3 regions of the Thioalkalivibrio sp. ALD1 genome follow, and region 2 is predicted to be linked to each of the others. Evidence: riboswitches for the same ligand, from Rfam matches in the RefSeq annotation. Region 2 holds a riboswitch; each other region holds the start of a gene.
The links. A riboswitch is a leader RNA that binds a small molecule or an ion and turns the genes downstream of it on or off. The one in region 2 is predicted to bind cobalamin.

Region 1 (7,560 bases), on a different contig from region 2:
GAGATTCATCTCTGGTTTCATCCTTAGCTGCTCCATTAAGTCGTGGTAATTGGTCAGCACCCTCATCCGAGGGCGTCTGAAGGGGTGTGTCTGGGGGTGTGGCGTGCCACAAGAGGCCATCATGTGGATACGCGTCCGATACCTACTCGAGGTCGGATAGTGTCTGACAAAAGAAAAGCCCTAGCTCATAGGCCAGGGCTTCTCTATGTCGTATAGTTGAAATACTTGTCTTTTAAGTGCCTTGCGTCTACCCGTTCCGCCACGCCCCCGGAGACTCGCATCATACCGGCTAAGCCGGCCGGCTGTGGAGTGTCAGTCGGACGGCCCGTTCCCCTGTGAGACATCCGCCATCTCCGCGATGGGGAGCGGGATGTGCAGTGCAGCGGCCATGGCGCGCAGCAATTCGATCTCGGCCACCTGGACACCACCGCCACGCTGAACGGTCGCCAACATGGCCTCCACCAGCGTGCGCTTGTCCTTGACCCGCAGTTGATCGAGTCGTTCCAGGGCCTTGTCCAGCACCGTCGCCCAGGCACTGCCGGCGGTGGCCTGCTCCAGCTCGGGGGGAGTTTCGGACTCCAGAGGCATGATCCCCGTCAGCGCCGCCACGCCGGCATTGAACGCCGTAACCGCCGCTTCGGGATCTTCCGGGTGGCCGTGATGGGCCAGAACCGCGAGCACGTAGCGTGCCTGACCACTGTTGTCGGCCAGCCGACGGCGGCCGCCAGAACGGGCCTGCGAGGGACGTTCGATATCCCGTAGCTGACGCCGTACAAGCCGCCCGAGCGCATATTCGAAAGCCGACACCCGGCCATCGGCCTGGATCAGTTCGTCCACAAGCCCCGACAGGACCTCCCGTTCCTGTGGTGGGTGCCGGCGCAGCACGGGGAAGGCCATCTCGAGGAGTGGAATGCGCAGGTCCGGGCTGAGCTCCGGCACCTCCTGCAGCAGTTCGCGTACGCGCTTCTCGCTGTCTTCGCCGCGCGCCTCGAGGATGCGCATCAGCTGGGTATCCCGCACCTCGGTATCAGGGGAGATCAGCAGGTACAGAACCGCCTCGGCAGCCCAGCGGTCGGAGTGCACCGAGCGTTCCAGGACGCTCGGCACCGCGGCGACCAGGAACCCGGCCCCGAGGATATGCGCCAGTCCGGGATCGCCGATCGCGTCGAGCAGGGCCTCGGGGTGCAGCCCCAGCCCACCCCCGGCCTTCGGCTCGGCCTGTTCGCGGGCAGCTTCCGCCTCCTGCTCCTCGCGGCGGCGCCGCGCATCGTCCTGCATGCGCTTGTGCAGCGCCTTGAGTTCCGATGGATCGAAACCCGGCTCGATCTTGCGGATGCGATCCTCCAGCGGCGGATGGGTCGCGAACATCCGGCCCAGGCCGCCATTGACGAACAGCATGTGCCCGACCTCTTCGCTGTCCGCGTTGAGCCCGGAGTAGCTGGCCCCGATCTTCTTCAGCGCCCCGGCAATGCCTTCCGGCTGGCGCGTGAATTGCACCGCCGAGGCATCCGCCAGGTATTCACGCTGGCGCGAAACCGACGCCCGGATCCAGCGGCCGAAGAACAGACCGATGTAGCCGACGATCATCAGTACCAGGCCCGCGACCACGATTCCACCCGCGTTGCGGTTGTTACGGGACAAGCGCATCGCCAGCAGCACGCGCTGCCCGATCAGGGCCATTACCAGGATCCCGAACAGCATCCCGACCAGACGAATGTTCATGCGCATATCGCCATTGAGGATATGCCCGAACTCGTGGGCGACCACGCCCTGCAACTCGTCCCGGTTCAGGTGTTCCAGCGCGCCGCGCGTCACCGCGACCGCGGCATCGGACGGCGAATACCCGGCGGCAAAGGCGTTGATACCCGGTTCCTGCTCCAGCACGTAGACCTCGGGCACCGGCACACCCGAGGCAATCGCGACCTCTTCCACCACGTTCATCAGGCGTCGACGCAACGGGTCCCGGGTATCCCCTTCGACCCGCGTCCCCCCGAGCTCGCGCGCAACCGCCCCGCCGCCATCGCGCAGGCTCAGCATGCGATAGAGACTCCCCAGACCGATCAGGCCCACGGTGAACGCGCTGGTCCAGCCGACCACGTCCAGGTTGTCGCGGAGAAACTCCCGGGTCAGCCAGGGCTCGCCCGGTTCGGTTGCCTGGGCCTGGCCGAACAGCACCAGCGCGATCAGGTTCATCACCACCACAATCGCCAGCACGGCCAGCATGAACAGGCCCAGCAGCAAGCGCGTGCGCCGCTGGGCACGGTCCTGATGTTCAAAGAAATTCATGCCCTGTCCCTAGGAAAAGTTGACCTCGACCGGCTCGCGCTTCTGCGGGTCCTCGATCTCCAGCAATTGCGCCGGGCGGAAGGCGAAGTTGTTGGCGATCAGGGTATTCGGGAACATCTCGCGCAGGATGTTGTACTGCATCACGGCGTCGTTGTAGCCCTGACGCGCGAAGGCCACCCGGTTCTCGGTACTCGTCAGCTCCTCGGAGAGCTGCATCATGTTCTCGTTCGCCTTCAGGTCCGGGTAGTTCTCGGACAGGGCGAACAGCCGCCCCAACGCGCCGGACAGGCCCTGCTCGGCCCCGGAAAGCTGGCGCACGGCCTCGGTGTTCGTGGGGTCCCCGCCCACCTGCTTCAGGCGGTCCATCGCCTGATTGCGCGCCTGGATCACCGCCTCCAGCGTGTCGCGTTCATGGCTCATGTAGCGTTCCGCGACCTTCACCAGGTTGGGAATCAGGTCGTAGCGCCGCGTCAGCTGGACGTCGATCTGGGCAAACGCGTTCTTGTAGCGGTTGCGCGCTGTCACCAGCCGGTTGTACGTCCAGACCGCCCAGACCACGAGCAGCACCACAATCGCGATCAGCACCCATTCCATGCCGGCTTCTCCCTTGACAGGCAAACTGCTGAGTTTACGCACGATCAGCCCTGTCGGCGAACATCCCTACCGGCAAGGGCACGCGGAAGCAGGGAGCCAAATCCCTGACATTCGAACGTCCGCTTGACCGAAACGCCACACACAAAAAAAGCTACACGCAAAATTCAGCTTACAAGGCCCACCCTAGACATGCGCATCGGACGCGACCTCTTTCTCGGCGACTTTCTCGACACCACCAACCACAAGGACAAGCTGATCGCTCTGGTGGGCGCGGTGATCGGGCTGTACCTTTCACTGGAAGTCGCGGCTTCCGTTACCGAGAGCGGGATCAATGGCCTCATCCTGGCCTCTCTGGGGGCGACCGCGGTCCTGCTCTTCGCCGCACCTCGGGCCGCGCTTTCGCAACCCTGGAATGTGCTCGGTGGCCACGCGATTGCTGCCATGGTCGGGGTCGCCGTTCGACACGCGGTGGATCACCCGCTAGTGGCGGCCGCGCTCGCGGTCGGTCTCACTGTCTATGCGATGTACTACCTGCGCTGCCTGCACCCTCCCGGGGGTGCAACGGCGTTGTATGCCGTGATCGGCGGCGCCTCGGTCGAAGAACTGGGCCTACTGTTCATCCTGCACCCGGTCCTCTCCAGTGTGGCCGTCATGTTGCTGGTCGCGGTCGCGATCAACTACCCGTTTCCCTGGCGCCGCTATCCGGCCGCCCTGGCGCGACTGAGCGAGCCCTCGCCTACAGACCCATCCGGCGCACTGGAGCGCTCGGGCATGAGCCAGGCCGATCTGGAGCACGCGATGCGCGATCTCAATCTGTACCTCGACCTGACCGAAGACGACCTTGCGCGTCTGTATCTCCTGGCGCGGCGTCATCACGAGCACCCGGATGCCATCGAGCTCGACGACATTCAGTCCGGGCAGTGCTACAGCAATGGTGCGCAGGACGGCGCCTGGAGTGTACGCAAGGTCCTCGCACGGGACGATGGTCAGGTCACGTATCGCGTGATCAGCGGCGCAGGCGTACCCGAGGAAGGCCACTGCCCCGTCGCGGACTTTGTCGCCTGGGCACACCACCGCGTGGATGCACGCGAATGGCCGTCGCAGTAGCCACTTCGAGGCCCCGCCCCTTTGGCGCGAATCCTGCCGCGCGCTTATACTCGCGACGCGATTGTCTCCGTAGCTCAGCTGGATAGAGCAGCCCCCTCCTAAGGGGCAGGTCGCAGGTTCGAATCCTGCCGGGGACACCATTTTCTTGACCTTCCCCCCAACGTCGCATCTCGATCCCCCACTGCGTCGAGTCTTTTTTGTCATTCGACAAAACCCGATCGCAATGCCTGACGTCACGGCAAAATTACATGAACACAGCTCGCTCATTGTGTTTGGGGCTGCTCACGCCATTCTTTGAACCCGACACTGTATTGCACTAACATCCAAGCCTCGCTCTCGGGTGCCCCTTGGCCATTCAGGTCAAGGTGTTAAACGGGAACCCGGTGAGGTGGTTGTGTTTACAGCAAGCGCCAAACCCGGGACTGCCCCCGCAACGGTGAGCGTGTAGAGACAGGCCAATTAGTGCCACTGCGGTCCCAGCCCGTGGGAAGGCGGCCTGCCTGGGTGAACCTGCGCCCGCACGCGAGTCCGGATACCGGCCCGACGAGTAAGGCCTCGCCACACCTGTGGCTCGGCCGGCCGTCTGGTGGTGCGTGGGGCACAACCGACGAGGAACAGATGGACTCGGTCCAGGCCTTGTCACGTCCGCACGGTTCCGATTTATCGAGAACCCTGTGCTGTTTTGCGCTTCCTCGTATTGCTCCCGCTCAACTGGTCAATGAACCCGTGAAGGAGCACATGCAACATGAGCACGACGCATCTCGGCACTATCAAGCCGTGTCACCGCCTGAAATACATCACTTTCGCGATGACGGTGGGACTAGCTGGCGCCCCGCAGATGGCTCCCGCTGACGAAACTCGTTTGTCGACTGTGTTGGTCGAGGCGGCCCGATACAGTAGCGAACTGAACCTGGATGATTCTGCACCCACGGCAAGCCGTCTGGGTATCACGCTCGACGAACTCCCGGCCAGTGCAACGATCATAGACGCGGAAGAGCAACTTGCTCGTGGCGTCCGCAACACTCGAGAGGCTGTAGAAGCTGCAGGAGGTTTCTCTGGAGGAAACCCACCAGGTGCGCCGGCCTCATTCTCGAGCCGGGGATTCACCGGAAACGACATCACCATTCTGTACGACGGAGTGCGCGTCGCCGAACCAAGCATGTTCGCCCGCCCTGGTAGCAACTGGATGTACGACCGCGTCGAGGTCCTGCGCGGGCCGGCATCGGTCCTCCATGGTGAGGGGGCAATTGCCGGAGCCATAAACTACGTGCCGCGCCGGCCGGATCCGGACCGGACCTCCGGGGATCTGCTGCTGGGTGCCGGCTCGTTTGGCGAGAATCGGATTGGCGCTGGCATCGGTGGCCCGACCGATATCGACGGTCTCTCGTATCGTATCGATGGCAGCATCCTGACTCGCGATGGCGAGACCGACCGCACAGGGGAGCACTACGAGAACCTGAGTGCATCCCTGCGGTATGACGCGTCCGACCGACTGCAATTCACGCTTTCCGGTGAATGGATGCGCGATGACATTGAGGCTAATTTTGGTTTGCCTGTCATCGATGGCGGTATCGACGATCGAACAATCGGCAACAACTACAACGTCTCCGACGCCGAGATGGACATGGAAGGCTACTGGGTCCGCTTCGATACCGACTTTGCCGCTACCGACCGGCTTACTTTCCGCAATCAAGTCTACGTCCACGAGGCTAAACGCAACTGGAAGAACATCGAGGCCTATAGCTACGACCCCGAGAACGACGCCATTGAACGTTCAGTTCCGATCCAGATTGCTCATGATCAGGCCCTTGTGGGAAACCGCTTGGAAGCGATTCATGAACACACCCTCTTCGGTCTTCCTCACCGCGTCAGCGTAGGCGCCGAGGTGAGTCGAAATCGCTTCGAACACCACAACAACTCGCCCTACGCTGGACAGGACCGTGTAGACGTACACAATCCCGATCCGGGGCTGTATTTTTCGGACTCCCCGTTCGAACCTGGCATCCGTACGGTCAACCAGCGCTACGCAATCTTCGGCGAAAACCGGCTTGTGTTGGGCGGCGGCGTCAGCGTGATTGGGGGGCTGCGCCATGAACTGATCCGGCTGGATGGCGAGAACCTTCGCGAGAGCGAACGTACAGTTGAACATTACCGCCCGACCACCGGGCGTGTGGGGATTGTCTGGGACTTGCCAGCGGGTTTTACGGCATACGGCCAGTATGCAACCGGCGCCAAGCCCGTCGGCAGCACCGTGACCTTTTCCCCGGGGGCCGAAGGTAACCGCCTGGAGCGATCACGCTCTGTCGAAGCCGGACTTCGACAGAGGACCTGGGACGATCGTCTGGAGTGGAGCCTGGCTTTCTACGACATCGCCAAGCGCAATCTCACTACCGAAGTCGCTGGAAATCCGGACGAGCAACGCCAGATCGGGCGTCAAGAATCGCGAGGCGCAGAGCTAACGCTCGCCATCCGTCCGTCGCGGCACTGGCGTTTACAAGCTGACGGGACCGTGCTAAACGCCGAGTTTGCCGACTATCGAGCAGGTGGAGAAAGCTTCGACGGCAACACACCGCCCAACGTGCCGGAACGCCTGGCAAACCTGCGTGCAGAATGGTTCGCAACTGACCGCCTTACTCTGGAGACCAATGCCCGTTATGTCGGTCCGCGAACAGGTGATGACGCGAACACCATCGAAATACCCTCCTACACACTATTAGGAGCTGCTGCCACATGGCATTTTCGAGAGTTTGACCTGACTCTAAGAGGTCGCAATCTAACCAATGAGCAACATGTAACGTGGAGTTCTTTTGGTGGCTCTCAATGGATTCTCGGCGAATCTCGCAGTCTTGAGTTAACCCTTAGCATGCAGTTCTGATGTTCGCCCGGCGCAGTATCTACCTGGCGCATCGCTATCTGGGGATCGCTCTTGGTTTGCTTATGGCCATGTGGTTTGCCTCGGGCATGGTGCTCATGTACGTGGGCTACCCTTCACTTTCGCAGGACGAACGACTCTCCGGCTTGCCAAAACTAACGAAGCTTGATGATCTGCTCTCACCCGGTGAGGTGGTGGCCGGCCATGCTCCTATCGACGAGCTTCGCCTCAACAATGCGGGGGGGCGTCCCGTTTACCACATTCGCGACGGGAATGGACGGCATAGCATCGACGCGCGGACTGGCGACCCGGTGTTGATGTCTGAAGAAATCCTTAATAGAACGGTGCGGCACCATTTGGGCGACAGCGTTGTGGCTGCCACCCTAATATCCGTGGACCAATGGACTGTCCCCAACCGGTTCGACACGCACCGGCCATTGATCCGAGCAAAAACGGACGACGATGCAGGGACATGGATTTATGTCTCCTCTCGTACCGGGGAAGTAGTACAGTCCGCGACGCGCGCGGAGCGTCGATGGAACTGGGTGGGATCGGTGGTGCACTGGATCTACCCCTGGCAACTTCGTCAGCACCCCGAGATGTGGCGCCAGACTGTCATTTGGCTTTCCGTCCCCGCTTTGCTCCTGGTGGTCACGGGTGTTGTGGTCGGCATCTGGCGGCTTCGGCTGCGACGGCGCTAC
Region 2 (7,560 bases):
GTGGTCATGGCCGTCATCGTGCTCATGCCCGTCGGAGTGGTCATCGTGGTGCCCATCTCCGTCGTCGTGGCCGTGATGGTGATGGCCCCGAGCCAGTTCGCGTTCGATGGTCTCGGTCAGGCCCAGCTCGTCGATACGCTCGCGCAGGGTCTGGGCGGCGCGCGAGCGGGTGGCTGCATCGGGCTGGGCCGCGGCCTCGTAGGTCTCCACCAGCTGGCGCAGTTCCAGCAGGCTGTCGTAGAGCTCGGTGGCCGCCAGCGGCGGCGTCAGGTGGCTGATCATCACGCCCATTGAGCGGCGCTTGGCCTGGATGCCCTCGCCGACGCCATCGACGATGTAGGGATAGATGATCGGCAGGTCACCGCCGAGGATCTCGGGGTAGTCGTCCGGGGCCAGCCCCGCGCGGCGGCGCGGCAGAAACTCGCGGGTGGAATGGCGGCCGACATAGACCAGTGCATCCGCCTCGAAGTGATCCCGAATCCAGTGGTAGAAACCGGCGTACTGGTGAGTCGGCGGGAAGGTCGTGTTGGCATGCAGCAAGCGCTCGCTGACCTCCCACCCGCGCGGCGGCTGCGGGCCGATGAACACGTTGCCGAACTCGATGCCGGGGAAGAGCATCTCGCCGTTGCGCGTCATGGCCTCGCCCGGTGGCTCGCCCCATCCGGTCAGACCCGGGATGCCTGTACGCACCAGGGCCTTGCGCAGCTGCTCGGTGGTTTCGTGTTCGTCTTCACCGGCCAGCGTGGCCTCCCAGGCGGCCTCGTACTGGGCAAGCAGATCCAGCGCCCGTTCCTGGGCATCGTGCGGGTAGCTCTCGAGCATATGCCGCAAATCACCGACACCGCTTTCCAGCGCGGCTTCCGCCAGTTCGTGCTTGTCCGCGTCCCGGGCCGCCTCCAGGCGTGCCTGCAGGTAGCCGATCGGTCCGTCGACCAGCTCTGCCTGCACCGCGGCGGGCAAGCCGTCGAAATATGCCTGGTACTGATCGCGATCCAGCGAGGCGACCCGGCCGGCGATCGCGTCCAGCGCATCCGCCTGTTCCGGCAGATTCACCGCCCGGTCCTGGATCATGTCCAGCAGGGCCTCGGCATCCTCCGGCACCTTGTCCCCGAGGTCATACCCGGCGGCCTCCAGCCGTTGCAGGATCTCCAGCAGTGATTCCGGGACATCCAGCTTGTCGGCGCCAATGTTCTGGCGACCGGGCGGATGGTTGTAGTAGACGACTGCAACCCGCTTGTCCGCGTTGTCCAGCTGACGTAGCCGGTTCCAGCGCTGCATCCGGTCGGCCAGGGCCTCCACCCGCTCGCCCACCGGCTCGGGCAGGGCCAGCTGCACACCGGTGCGTTCGTCCTGCGTGGGCTCGCCCGCGGTCGCCAGCACCATCGGCTGGCTGGCGCCCTGCAATTCCGGCATGGCCACGTGATAGTGGACCTTGTCCCAGGGGATGCCCTCGTGCGAGAGCCGCCACTCGGTCTCGCTCACGTCCGCCAGACGAATCCCCTTGACCACCGGGACATCCAGCTCGGCGAAGGCCTCGGCCACCGCCTCGCGATTGCCACCGCCGCCCACAACGAAGTCCTGCAGGCTGACGATCCCGCTCAGTTCGGCGGGTGCCGCCGATGCCGCGAGATTCTCGACCGCCTCGCGACTGGCCCCACCCCAGCGCGCGAGTACCGCGAAGCACTGGATATCCCGGGCCTCAAGCGCCTCGCAGGTCGCATCCAGCAGCTCGCGGTCACCGGGACGGTCACCGGTATCCAGGTCCAGCACGACCACGGCCGGCCTGGCATCCAGGCCAAGATCCTCCGGATCGGCCACCGACTGGCCATCCCGGTAATAGCGGATGGTCTCGCGCGGATCCGGTTCCGGCACCTCGATCGAGTGCCCGCCCCGAGCGGCCAGCCAGCGCATCATGCCCTCCATGTTCTCCGGTGTGCGGCCCTGATAGAACGCACGTCCGGTCAGCCAGTCGGCCTGGTTTGAGAAGCGCTCCTGCTGCCGGGCCAGGTGCTCGCGCGGATCCTCGCCCGCTTCAGGGTTCTCGGTCAGTTCGGTCCGGGCCTCCTCGTCCAGTTCCTCCAGCACCACCTGGCCATCGATGCGGGACAACGCAGTTAGGCGCCGTTCGCTGTTGATCGCGAGGATCGGCGCTGACTCGGCCGGTGGCTCTTCGCGCAGCAGACGTTCGAGACGACCGGCCTGGTCCCCGAACACCGCTGCCACGAGCACCGCGTCGGCATCGCGCCACAGCGCCTGGATTGACGAGTCCGACTTGTCCGCCAACTGCTCCGGCGTGCGCAGCACCACCTCGGCATCCGGCACGGCCTCCAGGAATCGATGCGCACCGGCGGCTACCTCGGGGGCCGAGCGCTCGGAGACGATGCCGACGATCTGGGGTCCTGCCCAGGCGGGCGCGCTCCACAGTATGACGATCAGCAAAACCAGGCTGCGTTTCCAGAAGGACATGCGATGAACCCCGAAGAAAATCCGATGGGGCGACGCGACCGGTGCAATGGTGGCGTCGCCAGTCAGTTATGCGCAGGAGGGTGCCGTGGAAACGGCACCCGAAAACCGGCAGACGCGGGCGGTCTCAGCCGCGCTTGTTGGCCGGCTGCCAGAGGACTTCCGCACCGTTCTCGTGACGCGCAAGGACACGGCAGAGCACGAACAGAAGATCCGACAGGCGATTGATGTAGGCCAGCGAGCTTGGCCGCAGCGTCTCATGGTGATTCACCGCCACCAGACGACGTTCCGCGCGCCGGCAGACCGTACGGGCGATGTGGCAGTCGGCCGTGGCCGGGCCACCGCCCGGCAGGATGAACTCTTCGAGCGGCGGCAACTCGGCGTTGAAGCTTTCCAGCTCCACATCGAGCCGCTCCACAGAGGCATCCGGCAGTGCCTGATGCCCCGGCACTGCCAGCTCCGCCCCCAGGTCGAACAGCTCGTGCTGAACCAGAGCCAGCACGCGCCGAACCTCTTCCGGGAGATCGTGGACCAGCACCCGGCCCACGACACTGTTCAGCTCGTCCACGTCGCCAAACGCCTCTACGCGGTGGCTGTCCTTGTCCACCCGCGAGCCATCGCCCAGGCCGGTCCGGCCTTCGTCACCCGTACGGGTCGCAATCTTCGACAGTCGATTACCCATGCATCACCTCTGCTGGTAGCGCAGCTTCACGAACGCCGCCCGCCCCGGCTGGTTATAACCGCGAGCCATCTCGTAGTCCTTGTCGAACACGTTATTGACCGTCGCCTGAATCTGCCATTCCGGCGCAATCTGATAGCTCGCACGCAGGTTCAACAGTCCGTACCCGGCAAGCCGTTCCTCATTGTCGCGATCATTGTAGGCACGGCTCTTGGCGATGACCGAGCTCCCCATGGAGAAACGCTGGAACTGGCGATCCAGATCCACGCGCGCCGTGACGGGCGAGCGGCGACGCAGTTCGTTTCCAGTCTCCCGGTCTTCGGCATCCAGGAAGGTCAGGGAGGCGCGAGAGACCCATTGGGCTCCGTCGTAACCCCCTTCCAGTTCGACGCCGCGAATCCGGGCCTCGTCCACGTTTTCTGCCCGAAATGCGATGGGATCGAAGGTGATCATCTGGTCGAGATCGGTCTGGAAGATGGCGGCATCGGCATAGTACGGCCCGCTGGTGTAGCGGGCGCCGAACTCAAACGTGCGGGAGGTCTCCGGATCAAGATCGGGGTTTCCGAACCCCGGGAAGTAGAGATCATTGAACGTAGGTGCCTTGAACGCCGTGCCGTAGGAAGCCCGCAACCGAACCGTTTCCGAGGCCTGCATGCCCCATGCGACCTGACCGGTCGTCTTGTCCCCGAACTGCTCGTTGTCGTCGTAGCGCAGGCTGCCTTCGAGATCGTGGCGCCCAAGATCCACCTGCACCACGGAGTACGCTCCAACGTTGTAACGCGAACCTTCATCGTAATCGGTGTCGCTCTCGACGCGGTCCTCGTGCGCATCAATACCAGTCACGAGGTAAACGCGATCCCCGAAATCGATATCGTTGCGCCAGTCGATCATGTCGCGACGTGTATCGAACTGGGAAAAGAATTCGCCGTCGAGAAAATTCTCCGACTCGTCACGGCTGTGGCCAACCGACAGTTCCGTCTGCCACTGCCGCGTAACCGGAATACGGAAGCCAGCCCGCAAGGCCGCATGCACAAAGTCCGAGGAGTCCGGCGAGAACTGGGAATCGGTATCGAACTCGGTTGAACCTTCCGAATACAACATATTCCCGAAGACCTCCGCACCGTTGTCCAGACGGTGGGTCACCTTGGTCGCGAGCGAGGTGTTGTCGTAGCCGTCACGGTCGTCATCGCCAACGTCATCCTGGACGTTGATGCCGTCGGTCTCGAAGTGGCTGAGCGAGAAGCTGTAGTTGGTGTTCTCGGTTCCGCCGGCGACACCCACACCCGTTTCCCAGGTGTTGAAGCTGCCGCCCCCGACAAACGCGTTCACCCTTGGCGGTCCCTTCTTGCCCTCGCGGGTAAAGACCTGCACCACGCCGCCAATGGCATCGGAGCCGTAGATGCTGGTACGCGGCCCGCGGACGATCTCCACGCGCTCGATCTCCTCCGGCGGCAGGAACTGCCAGCTTGCCCCGCCGCTGGTGGCCGACCCCATGCGCACCCCGTCGATCAGGAGCAGGGTGTGGTCGGAACTGGTGCCACGCGTGTGGACCGAGGTGGTCTTGCCGAAGGCACTGTTCTGGGAGGTCTCGATCCCGGCGCGGCCTTCCAGCAGGTCGGTGAACTGCTGCGGCTGCAGGCGCTCGATCTCTTCGCGGTCGATGACGGTGACCGAGGACAGGGCCTCGTCGACCGTCTGCGCGATACGCGCGGCCGTGACCTGAACCACATCGAGGGTGTGCGCTTCGGAATCGGAGTCCGGTGTCTCGGCCAGAAGCGGAGTCGTGGCCAGCAGGATGGCCGTGGAAAGTGCTGTGCGTTTCATGTCGTCCGTGTCTCCCGGCGAGCCGCCCGCACGCCGTAAATTCGTCGGGACCACGCAGACAGGGGGAGACAAACACGGGGGAGACCGGCAACAACCGACTAGCGGCCGGGCCGACCATCCGCCTCGCATGCCCGCCGCATGCCGCGCGATCATTCCCTGGCCGGTCTCCGGGCTGACGAACGTTCCGGTGCGGCGCCTTCCCGAACGATTCCGTTCAGTGGCGTATGCCGCGACCATCAGAGGCCATCAGGGCCTCTCGCTCGATCACCGTTGCGGGGGCAGCGTCGGATTCGTCCCGAGTCACCCACAGCCGTGGGCGGACTCACCGATCTTCCCGTTTAACCTCCGGCGAGACACGCCGGCGGGCACCAGAAAACGCACGAAAGCCTACACAATTGGTCAAGAAATTGCCAGGCCCGCAACGTGGCCCCGCGTCAGGAGTGCTGCGCATCCGCCTGCAGATAACGCGCTCCACGCTTGAGCAGCCGACCCCAGGCCTTGTCCTGCAACATGGCATCGAACTCTGGTGAGCGCTCGGCACGCAATGCCACCGGCGGCGTCTGTGCGCCCTCCTCCACCGGGTGCGCCGCCAGCATCTCCAGGCGCTCCGGATTGGCGCCATATTTTTGAACCAGAAATTCGCGCATGGAGTCGGACAACGGCAGGTAGTAGATGCGTGTCAAGCGCAGTGCCAGCCACTCCGCCGTGCGCCCCAGGTCCTGGCGCACCAGGCGTACCATCGCCGAACCCAAACCTGCCTTGGCATCCGCACTCATGCCGACATAAAGCCCACCCAGATAGGCCGCCGGATTCGCATAGATCGCTCGCTGAATACTGGGATTGGTCAGATCCACCAACGGCTCCAGAATCAATGCCAGCTGGATACCGATCCGCTTGGCAGCTTCCTCCTCCAGGGGGTGCCCCGCAAGCTTGAACAGGTCGCCCTCGCGCTGGATGCCGAGTTCCGACAGGTACTCGCAGAAACGATCGGCAAGGCGCAGCTTCTGGTCGTCCGTAAGTTCAATCACTTCTTCGCTGACCCGGATGCCCCGTGCGCTGCGCTTGAACCAGCTCTTCTGACCCTTCTTCTCGACCTCCTTGCGCCGTAATGCCTCCCAGCGTTCAACTGCGGTGGCGTAACGGCTCTGGGCCTGAATGAGTTGGTCACGTGCCGCACGCAGGCCCTCGACGTAACGCAGTGCACGCCCCAGCAGTCGGCCTTCCGGCGAATGCACAGGCGGACGAGACTGCTCCAGCTGCAGCAGGGTCCGCAGTACTTCACGCCCCATCTCGAGGGTTGGCTCGCGCAGCACCTGCGGGTCCAGTGTGCTCACCGGATGTTGCGCCAGCAAGGTTGCCAGCGACCGTAGCCGGCTAACCACTGCAGCCTGCGCAACACGGAAGCGATTGCCCTGGTGCTCAAGCCGGTCCAGTGCATTACCGAGCCGCCAACCTCCCGACCACTCGAAACTCAGCCGGCGGATCTGCCGCCCATTGACCAGCTCAAAGGCGAGCACGAACACGGCCTGTGCATCTTCCAGCGTACAGCGGGTCAGGTCGTCCGAATCCGCCGCCGAGAACAGGCGATCCAGAAACTGTTCGATTCGTCGCACGCCATCCTCGCGGGTTGGCGCAAGACCCTGCAGGCGGTCACGTAACGGATCCGCCAGTTCGGGGGCATCATGGTGCAGTTTTTCCAGCGCGGCCAGCCGTGCATCCACGGTTGCATCGACCAGATCGGCCACGCGCGAGCGCAGCCCCAGCCGACGGTAGATCTCGATCTGCTCCGCGGCTGATGCAAGGCTGGTATCACCGGTCATCTCGCGCACCGCGACCGCGACCCCTTCCGGCGAGATGTCCACCTCGTGCAGCAACACCTCGGCCGCCTTGCGTCGTCGCATGTCCGGGGCCATCTCGGCCATCGCGAGATCACGCGTAACGAAAAGCAAATCCGGTAACAGGTCGATCGTGTTGCGCAACTGCTCGCGCGAACGCTCCTGACGCTTGCCACGCGTGGCATCGGCAATGAAACGCGCCAGCAGACCAATCACCCCGAACAACAGGGTGTAGACGGCAAAGAAGATAAAATTCTGAGCGGGAGCGGCGTGGCCGAAGCCCAGGAAGTAACCCCCCTGCATGGCGAGGAAGGTCACCGGACCTGCGGCCCACAACAGCTGCAGCATGTTCAGCGACCAGGGCACCTTGCGCGCACTGGCCGCGACCTCGGTGATCCGGCTGCGCCCGGCCGCCTCGATCAGCACATGCTCCTGACTCGGGCTCGCCGCCTCCGGGGCCTCCTGCTGCTGCCGCTTGCGAAACCTGCCAAACACCCGTCGTCCCTGCCCTTCAGCGTTTTGGTGAAGTGTAGGGAAAACAGCAGGGTTGCGGGCGGCCGCTTAGCGGAAAATGCTCGGTCGAATGCTGAATACGCTGGAGCTACGCCGCGCTACGACTCTGGGAAGCCGCCTCACCGGGCGGCGTAGAGACCACCGCAGGCGCCGTATCGGAATACAGATAGTCACGGGTCAATGGCACGGCATCCTGTCGCTTGGCCATCTGGATATGGAAGACCACCTGGCGCCACCAGCGGAACG
Region 3 (7,560 bases), on a different contig from region 2:
TCCAGCACCGCGATTTGATGATGCAGGTCGAGCTGGCTGGTGGGCTCGTCCAGCAGCAGGAGGCGCGGGTTCTGGGTGAGCACGGTGGCGATGGCCAGGCGCTGGCGCTCGCCGCCGGACAGGGTGTCCACCAGGCGGTGCTCCAGCTCGGCTAGGTCCATCCGGGCCAGGGCGGCACGGGCCTGGGCGTAGTCCTCGGCGGTCTCGATGTCCCAGGGCCGCAGGTAGGGGTGGCGGCCGATCAGGGCCGTCTCCAGCACGGTCGCGGGGAATCCGTCGTGGTGCTTCTGGAAGACCAGGCCCAGTTCGCGCGCCAGCCGGGCGCGGGAGTATTCGGGGAGCGAACGGCCTTGCACATGGATCTCTCCCGTGCGGGCCGCGCGCAGCCCGGCCAGGGTATGAAGCAGGGTGCTTTTGCCAGCCCCATTCGGGCCGAGGATGCCCCAGCACTGTCCCGGATTGATGGTCAGTTCGATGGGCGAGCCGCTGGCGCGTTCCGGGATGTCGATAACCAGATCGTGGGTGGCCAGCAGGGTGTCAGGCCCCGGCGCCTCGTGCACGCTCTCGGTGCTGGACGCGTGGGGATCGCCGTGACGTTGGGGATCGGCAGTGTGCGGAGGCATCAGCGGCTCCGGTACAGCAAGAACAGGAACACGGGGACGCCCAGCATCGCGGTGATCACGCCGACGGGCAACTGCTCCGGGGCGATCATCGTGCGGGCGAGGGTGTCGGCCAGCGTCAGCAGAATGCCGCCCCCGAGTGCCGAGGCGGGCAGGATCACGCGCTGGTCGTTGCCGAAGACCAGCCGGAGCATGTGCGGCACGATCAGCCCGACAAAGCCGACCGCGCCGACCTGCATGACCGCGGTGGCCGTGATCAGTGCCGCCGCGACGTAGATCGTCCACTCCACTGGCCGTACGGCCACGCCCAGCGCCGCCGCCTGCATCGGGCCGCGCGCCAGGACGTTCAGCGTCCGCCCCAGGGGCAGGGCCAGCAGCACGACCAGCACCAGCACACCCCAGGCGGGGTAGGGGTTGCGGGCGTGGGAGACATCGCCCATTAGCCAGTAGAGCATCCCGGGCAGCTCCGCGGTCGGGCTCACGGCGAGCAGGAAGCTGATCACCGCCCCCCAGCCGGCCGCCACGACCACGCCGGTCAGCAGCAACCGTGTTGGGGTCCAGCTGCCGGTGCCGTGCGCGAGGCCGAATACGATCACCGTGGACAGCAAGGCACCGGTGAAGGCGGCGACCGAGACCGAGAACATCGACAGGCCAGCGAGCATGGCCAGCAGCGCACCGACGGAAGCACCCCCGGACAGACCCAGCACATAGGGGTCGGCAAGCGGGTTGCGCAGCAACACCTGCATCAGGGCGCCAGCGACGCCCAGCAGCCCGCCGGCGGCGAACGCGGCCAGGGCGCGTGGCAGGCGCAGTTCCAGCACCAGGGTGCTGTGCAGGCGACTCCCTTCGCCCTGAATCACGGCGATCAGGTCCCCGGCAGGAATGGCGACACTGCCATAGGCCAGTGCGATCAGGATCGCGAGCAGCGACGCCGGGAGCAGGACCCCCGTGGCGAGGAGGAAGGAGCGGGTCACGAAGGGTCAGTCCGCCCGGCGCTGGCGGGCGCGTTCGAGTTCCTCGCACATCAGGCGGGTCCCTTCGGCAATCCGCGGGGTGTGACGCTGGAGCAGCGACGGCGGGATGAAGAACAGGTTGTCGCGCTGCACCGCGGTCATGTCCTCCCATTGTTCCCAGGCAATCACCCAGTCCGGCCGGTCTTCGCCCATGCCCCCGCCGATGATCACCTCCGGGTCGGCCTCGATCACGGCCTCGCGGTCCATGCGCGGCACCAGACGATCCAGGTGGCCGAACACATTCTTGCCCCCGCACAGGCGGATGGCCTCGCCGATCAGGTGATCGTCGTTGACCGTCATCAGGGGCTGTTCCCACACCTGGTAGAACAGCGGGACCGGGTCGCGGTCGGCATAGTCGAGCCGCAGCGTTTCGATCTCGTCGAGAAAGGCCTGTATCGCCGCTTCGCCGCGTTCCTCGGTACCGGCGAGCTGGGCCATACGCCGCATGCTGGAGGCGACGCCCTCGAAGCTGCGTGGTTCCGAGACATAGACGTTCATCCCCAGGTCGCGCAGGCGCTCGATCTGCGAGCTGGAATTGCCACTGCGCCAGGCCACCACCAGGTCCGGGTCCATTTCAACCACGCGTTCCAGGTCGATGCGGCTGTAGCCGCCGACCCGCGGGATCATCTCCGCCTCCGGCGGGAAATCGCTGTGCTGGGTGACGCCTACCAGCTTGTCTCCGGCACCGACGGCGAACAGGACTTCCGTGATGTGCGGGGCCAGGCTGACGATGCGTTCGGCGGGTCGGTCGAGTGTGACCTCCCGATCGTCATCGTCGGTCACTGTGATCGGTTCGGCCAGTGCCGGCGCCGTGCACAGGAGCGTGGCTACGAGGAAGGTCAGGTGGCGGTGGAAGACTTTGAAAGTCATTTAATATCCGTTGGTTGTCGAAAGAACATAACGTTAAAAATATGGAGCTTTTGGAGCGGCCTGCGGTCAGCGAAAGCGTCTCATCATAGCAGCAAGGGCAAGATGGTTTGGTGCCCAAATTGGCCGCGGGTGGCCTGACCGCGTATCATTGTTCGCTTTAGTCAGGTGCCTGCAGTGCGCAGGTGAAACGGGAAGCCGGTGCAAGTCCGGCGCTGCCCCCGCAACGGTAAGCGAGCGACCCAATGCTCGGCAGACTGGCCACTGGGGCCTGTGCCTGGGAAGGCGTCTGCCGATCGGCATCGCCCGACGCTCGCGAGCCCGGAGACCGGCCTGGCTGTGATTCATCCTGCGACCGTGCGGCGGGCAACGGTCGGGGGCGCAGGCGCCATCTCAGGCACCTGCTCCTTCGGTGTTTCGCCGTGCCGTCGTCTCGACGGAACCTCATGACGGCCCCAGTTCCCAACCAGGCAGAAGAGAATCCGAACGCGTTCGCCTCGGCCGAACGTGCGGCAGTCTATCGCGTGATCGGCGAGCGCCGGGACATGCGCCATTTTCGCCCCGACCCGGTGGACGTCGATACGCTGCGGCGGCTACTGGAGGCCGCGCACCAGGCGCCCAGCGTGGGGTACATGCAGCCCTGGCGCTTTCTGCGGGTGACAGACGCGCGGCTGCGCGATGCGCTGCACGGCCATGTAGCGGCGGAGCAGGCGCGTACGGCCGAGGCCTGCGGCGAGCGCGCCGCCGAGGTGCACCGGCTGAAGCTCGAAGGCATCCGCGATGCCGGCGAGCTGCTGGTGGTCGCCCTGACCGACGGGCGTGAACGCTACGTGCTGGGCCGGCGCACGATCCCGGAGATGGACCTGTGCTCCGCCGCCTGTGCGATCCAGAACCTGTGGCTGGCGGCCCGGGCCGAGGGGCTGGGCATGGGCTGGGTCTCCCTGTTCGACCCGGACTGGCTGGCCGGGGAGCTGGGAATGCCGGAAGGGGCCTGGCCGATCGCGATCCTGTGTCTGGGTCATGTGGATGCGTTCTATGAGCGGCCGATGCTGGAAACCGAGGGCTGGGATCAACGGCGGTCGCTGGACGAACTGGTGTTCGAGAATCGCTGGGAACAACGGGACTCAAGTGCGGATGCGCCGCGCACGGCTCGACGCCGCGCATGACCACCTTCGCCCTGCTGGTCGCCGCGCTGGTGCTGGATCGGCTGCTGGGGGACCCTCGGCGCGGCCATCCACTGGCTGGCTTCGGGATGCTGGCGGCCGGGGCGGAGCGGCGCGGCCACGCGGATTCGGTCTGGCGCGGCGGCTTCTGGGTACTGGTACTGGTCTTGCCCTTCGGGCTCGCGGCCTGGTGGCTGAGCCGCCTCCCGGGCGGCTGGCTGGTGGAGCTGGCCGTGCTGTGGCTGGCGCTCGGTGGGCGCGGGCTGGAGCAGCATGCCCGTCGCGTGGCTGATGCCCTTCAGGCCGGGGACCTTCCTGGCGCCCGACTGGCGGTCGGCATGCTGGTCAGCCGCGATACCTCCGAGCTGGACGCGTCGGGTGTTCGTGCGGCCACGGCGGAGTCGGTGCTGGAGAACGGCAACGATGCGGTGTTCGCGACGGTATTCTGGTTCCTGGTCGCGGGTGCGGCGGGTGTCGTGGTCTACCGGCTGGTGAACACGCTGGATGCGATGTGGGGCTACCGCACACCGCGCCATGCACGCTTCGGGCGGGTCGCGGCGCGGCTGGACGATATCCTGAACTGGGTTCCGGCACGCCTGACCAGCCTGGCCTATGCGCTGGCCGGGCAGACACGTACGGCGCTGCGCTGCTGGCGCGATCAGGGCACGCGCTGGAAGAGCCCGAACGCGGGGCCGGTGATGGCCGCCGGGGCGGGGGCGCTGGGGGTGACGCTGGGTGGCCCGGCACGCTATGCCGGGGGTACCGAGGACCGGCCGGTTCTCGGTGCCGGCGCCGCCCCGGGCCCGAGCACGATCGACGGCGCACTGCAGCTGGTCGATCGCGCGCTGGCGATCTGGCTGGTGGCCATCGCAACAGGAGTGCTGATTCTTGTATTCGTCTAACGCCACAACCGAATCCGTGAACGGGCCGCTGGAGCAGGTCCACGGGGGCGGTGTGCGTGCGGCGGCCGTGCATTACGGAATCCCCGTGGCGCAGTGGCTGGACCTGTCCACGGGCATCAACCCGCAGGGTTATCCAGTAGGGCCAGTCCCCGCCGAGGTCTGGCAACGCCTGCCGGAGGACGAGGACGGGCTGGAGGCGGCGGCCCGTGCGTACTACAGCGCTGAATCGCTGCTGCCGGTCGCCGGTTCCCAAGCGGCGATCCAGGCGCTGCCAAGGCTGCGCGCGGGGCGTGCGCGGGTCGGGGTACTGGAGCCGAGCTACAACGAGCACGCCCGAGCCTGGCGCGCGGCCGGACACGAAGTGGTCGCGGTGAGCGAAGACGAGCTCGCGGGGGCGGCGGCCACGCTGGACGTACTGGTGCTGGTCAATCCGAACAACCCCACCGCCGTGTATTTCGACCTCGAGACGCTGCTCGACTGGCACCGCACGCTTGCCGCGCGCGGTGGCTGGCTGGTGGTGGACGAGGCCTTCATGGACACCACGCCCGAACGGAGCCTGGCCGGATATACGCCGCGCGAGGGACTGTTCGTGCTGCGCTCGCTGGGCAAGTTCTTTGGCCTGGCCGGGGCGCGGGTCGGCTTCGTACTGGCCCCGGATGACTGGCTGCGGCGTATCGCCGAGCTGCTGGGGCCGTGGAGCGTGCCGGGTCCCGCGCGTTGGGTGGCGACTCAGGCGCTGGAAGACCGGGAGTGGCAGGCCCAAACACGCTGGCGACTACAGGAGGCGGGGCGCCGGCTCGAGACGCTGCTGCGGGATGCCGGTTTGCCGCCGGCGGGCAGGACGCCGCTGTTCCAGTGGTGCCGGACCGAGCGCGCCCAGGTGATTCAGGATGCGCTGGCGCGTCAGGGCATCCTCGTGCGTCGTTTCGACCGTCCGGCCAGCCTGCGCTTCGGTCTGCCAGGGAGCGAGGCCGAATGGGAGCGGCTGGAAGCGGGGCTGCGACAGACATGACTGGTACAACGCTCATGGTGCAGGGCACCACCTCGGATGCCGGCAAGAGCGTGCTGGTGGCCGGGCTGGCGCGGGTGCTGCATCGGCGTGGGCTGTCGGTGGTGCCGTTCAAGCCGCAGAACATGGCGCTGAACAGCGCGGTCACCCTGGACGGCGGCGAGATCGGGCGTGCCCAGGCCCTGCAGGCCGCCGCCTGCGGCCTGGAGCCGCATACCGACATGAATCCGGTGCTGCTCAAGCCCAGTTCCGATCAGGGGGCGCAGGTGATCATCCACGGCCGCCCGGCGGCCGAGCTGGATGCCCGTGCCTACCACGACTACAAGCCCGTCGCCCGCGAGGCCGTGCTGGCCTCCCATCGACGGCTGACGGTGCAGTACGCGCATGTACTGGTGGAAGGCGCGGGCTCCCCGGCGGAGATCAACCTGCGCGCAGGCGATATCGCCAACATGGGGTTTGCCGAGGCGGTGGACTGTCCGGTGATCCTGGTCGCGGATATCGACCGCGGCGGCGTGTTCGCGCATCTGGTGGGCACGCTGGCGTTGCTGAGCGAGACCGAACGCACACGGGTGCAGGGTTTTGTGATCAACCGGTTTCGCGGCGATATCGCGCTCCTGCAGCCGGGGCTGGACTGGCTGGAGCAGGAGACCGGCAAGCCCGTGCTGGGCGTGATCCCGTACCTGCACGGGCTGTACCTGGATGCCGAGGATGCCCTGCCGCGCGAGGCGGTGCCGGAAAAGGCGGCGGATGCCCTGAAGGTCGTCGTGCCCGCCCTACCGCGCATCTCCAACCATACCGATTTCGATCCGCTGCGCCTGCACCCGGGTGTGGACCTTCGCTTCGCCGGGCCGGGCGAGTCGCTGCAGCCGGCGGACGTGGTCATCCTGCCGGGGTCCAAGGCCGTGCGCGACGACCTCGCCTGGTTGCGCGAACAGGGCTGGGAAGAAGAGCTGCAGCGCCATGTGCGTTATGGCGGCAAGGTGCTCGGGATCTGTGGCGGTTTCCAGATGCTGGGCCGTACCGTGCACGACCCCGACGGTGTCGAGGGGCGGCCCGGCTCCACGCCGGGACTGGGCTGGCTGGACATCGAGACGCGTCTAGCACCGGAAAAGCGCCTGGAACGTGTTCACGGGGATCGTGTGCTGGGCCAGGAAGCCCACGTGGAGGGCTACGAGATTCATGCCGGTGTGACGACCGGGCCCGGGCTGGATCGCCCGTTGCTGGAGCTGCAGCATGGCCCGGATGGCGCACGCAGCGAGGACGAGGCCGTGGCGGGGACCTATGTCCACGGGGTATTCGATACCTCCGCCGCAGCCGAGGCCCTTCTGCGCTGGGCCGGCATGCGCACGGAGACGGAGCACGGCGAAGACCTGACGACCGCACGCGAGCGCGGCCTGGAACGCCTGGCCGATACCCTGGAGGCGCATCTGGACCTGGGGCGCATCCTTGCCCTGCTGCGGGCAGGGAACACGGAGCCTGTGACATGAAGGCCCTGGTACTGGGGGGTGTGCGTTCCGGCAAGAGTCGGCTGGCGGAGCAGCTGGCCGATGCCAGCGGCTTGCACGTGACCTATGTCGCTACCGCGCGTGCCGACGACGCCGAGATGGCACGCCGCATCGAGCGCCACCGTGCCGACCGTCCCGGGGACTGGGGGCTGATCGAGGCGGATACCGGTCTGGCCGCCGCGCTGGAAGAGGCCGCAAGGCCAGATGAATGCCTGCTGGTGGATTGCCTGACCCTGTGGCTGACCCAGCTCCTGTGCACCGAGAACGAGGCCCTGATCGAGCGCGAGCGGGAGGCCCTGATCGCCACCGTGCCCCGCCTGCCGGGCACACTGGTGTTTGTGTCTAACGAGACCGGCATGGGCATTACCCCGATGGACGCGCTGTCCCGCCGCTTCGCCGACGAGGCGGGCTGGCTGCACCAGCGCCTGGCCCCGGCGATGGACCGTGTCGTGCTGACCGTTGCTGGCCTCCCGCACGTGCT

Region 1: it holds a riboswitch for cobalamin, as region 2 does, so the genes downstream of both, F623_RS0105665 (TonB-dependent siderophore receptor) here and F623_RS0109185 (TonB-dependent receptor domain-containing protein) in region 2, are expected to answer to the same signal.
Region 3: it holds a riboswitch for cobalamin, as region 2 does, so the genes downstream of both, bluB (5,6-dimethylbenzimidazole synthase) here and F623_RS0109185 (TonB-dependent receptor domain-containing protein) in region 2, are expected to answer to the same signal.

Annotation. Positions count from the first base shown of each region.
Region 1 covers NZ_KB906242.1:217,666-225,225, reverse strand. Annotated here, with positions in the region: gene F623_RS0105685 (M48 family metallopeptidase) at 313-2,286, opposite strand; gene F623_RS0105680 (LemA family protein) at 2,296-2,880, opposite strand; gene F623_RS0105675 (HPP family protein) at 3,070-3,987, shown strand; tRNA gene F623_RS0105670 (tRNA-Arg) at 4,051-4,127, shown strand; cobalamin riboswitch at 4,309-4,546, shown strand; gene F623_RS0105665 (TonB-dependent siderophore receptor) at 4,733-6,862, shown strand; gene F623_RS0105660 (PepSY domain-containing protein) at 6,862-7,560, shown strand, end outside.
Region 2 covers NZ_KB906244.1:90,704-98,263, reverse strand. Annotated here, with positions in the region: gene F623_RS0109195 (cobaltochelatase subunit CobN) at 1-2,466, opposite strand, end outside; gene F623_RS0109190 (cob(I)yrinic acid a,c-diamide adenosyltransferase) at 2,591-3,145, opposite strand; gene F623_RS0109185 (TonB-dependent receptor domain-containing protein) at 3,149-4,966, opposite strand; cobalamin riboswitch at 5,107-5,354, opposite strand; gene F623_RS0109180 (hypothetical protein) at 5,401-7,296, opposite strand; gene F623_RS0109175 (cyclopropane-fatty-acyl-phospholipid synthase family protein) at 7,403-7,560, opposite strand, start outside.
Region 3 covers NZ_KB906242.1:185,590-193,149, forward strand. Annotated here, with positions in the region: gene F623_RS0105505 (ABC transporter ATP-binding protein) at 1-623, opposite strand, end outside; gene F623_RS0105510 (iron ABC transporter permease) at 623-1,594, opposite strand; gene F623_RS0105515 (cobalamin-binding protein) at 1,601-2,503, opposite strand; cobalamin riboswitch at 2,650-2,852, shown strand; gene bluB (5,6-dimethylbenzimidazole synthase) at 2,947-3,666, shown strand; gene cbiB (adenosylcobinamide-phosphate synthase CbiB) at 3,663-4,565, shown strand; gene cobD (threonine-phosphate decarboxylase CobD) at 4,582-5,577, shown strand; gene F623_RS0105535 (cobyric acid synthase) at 5,574-7,061, shown strand; gene cobU (bifunctional adenosylcobinamide kinase/adenosylcobinamide-phosphate guanylyltransferase) at 7,058-7,560, shown strand, end outside.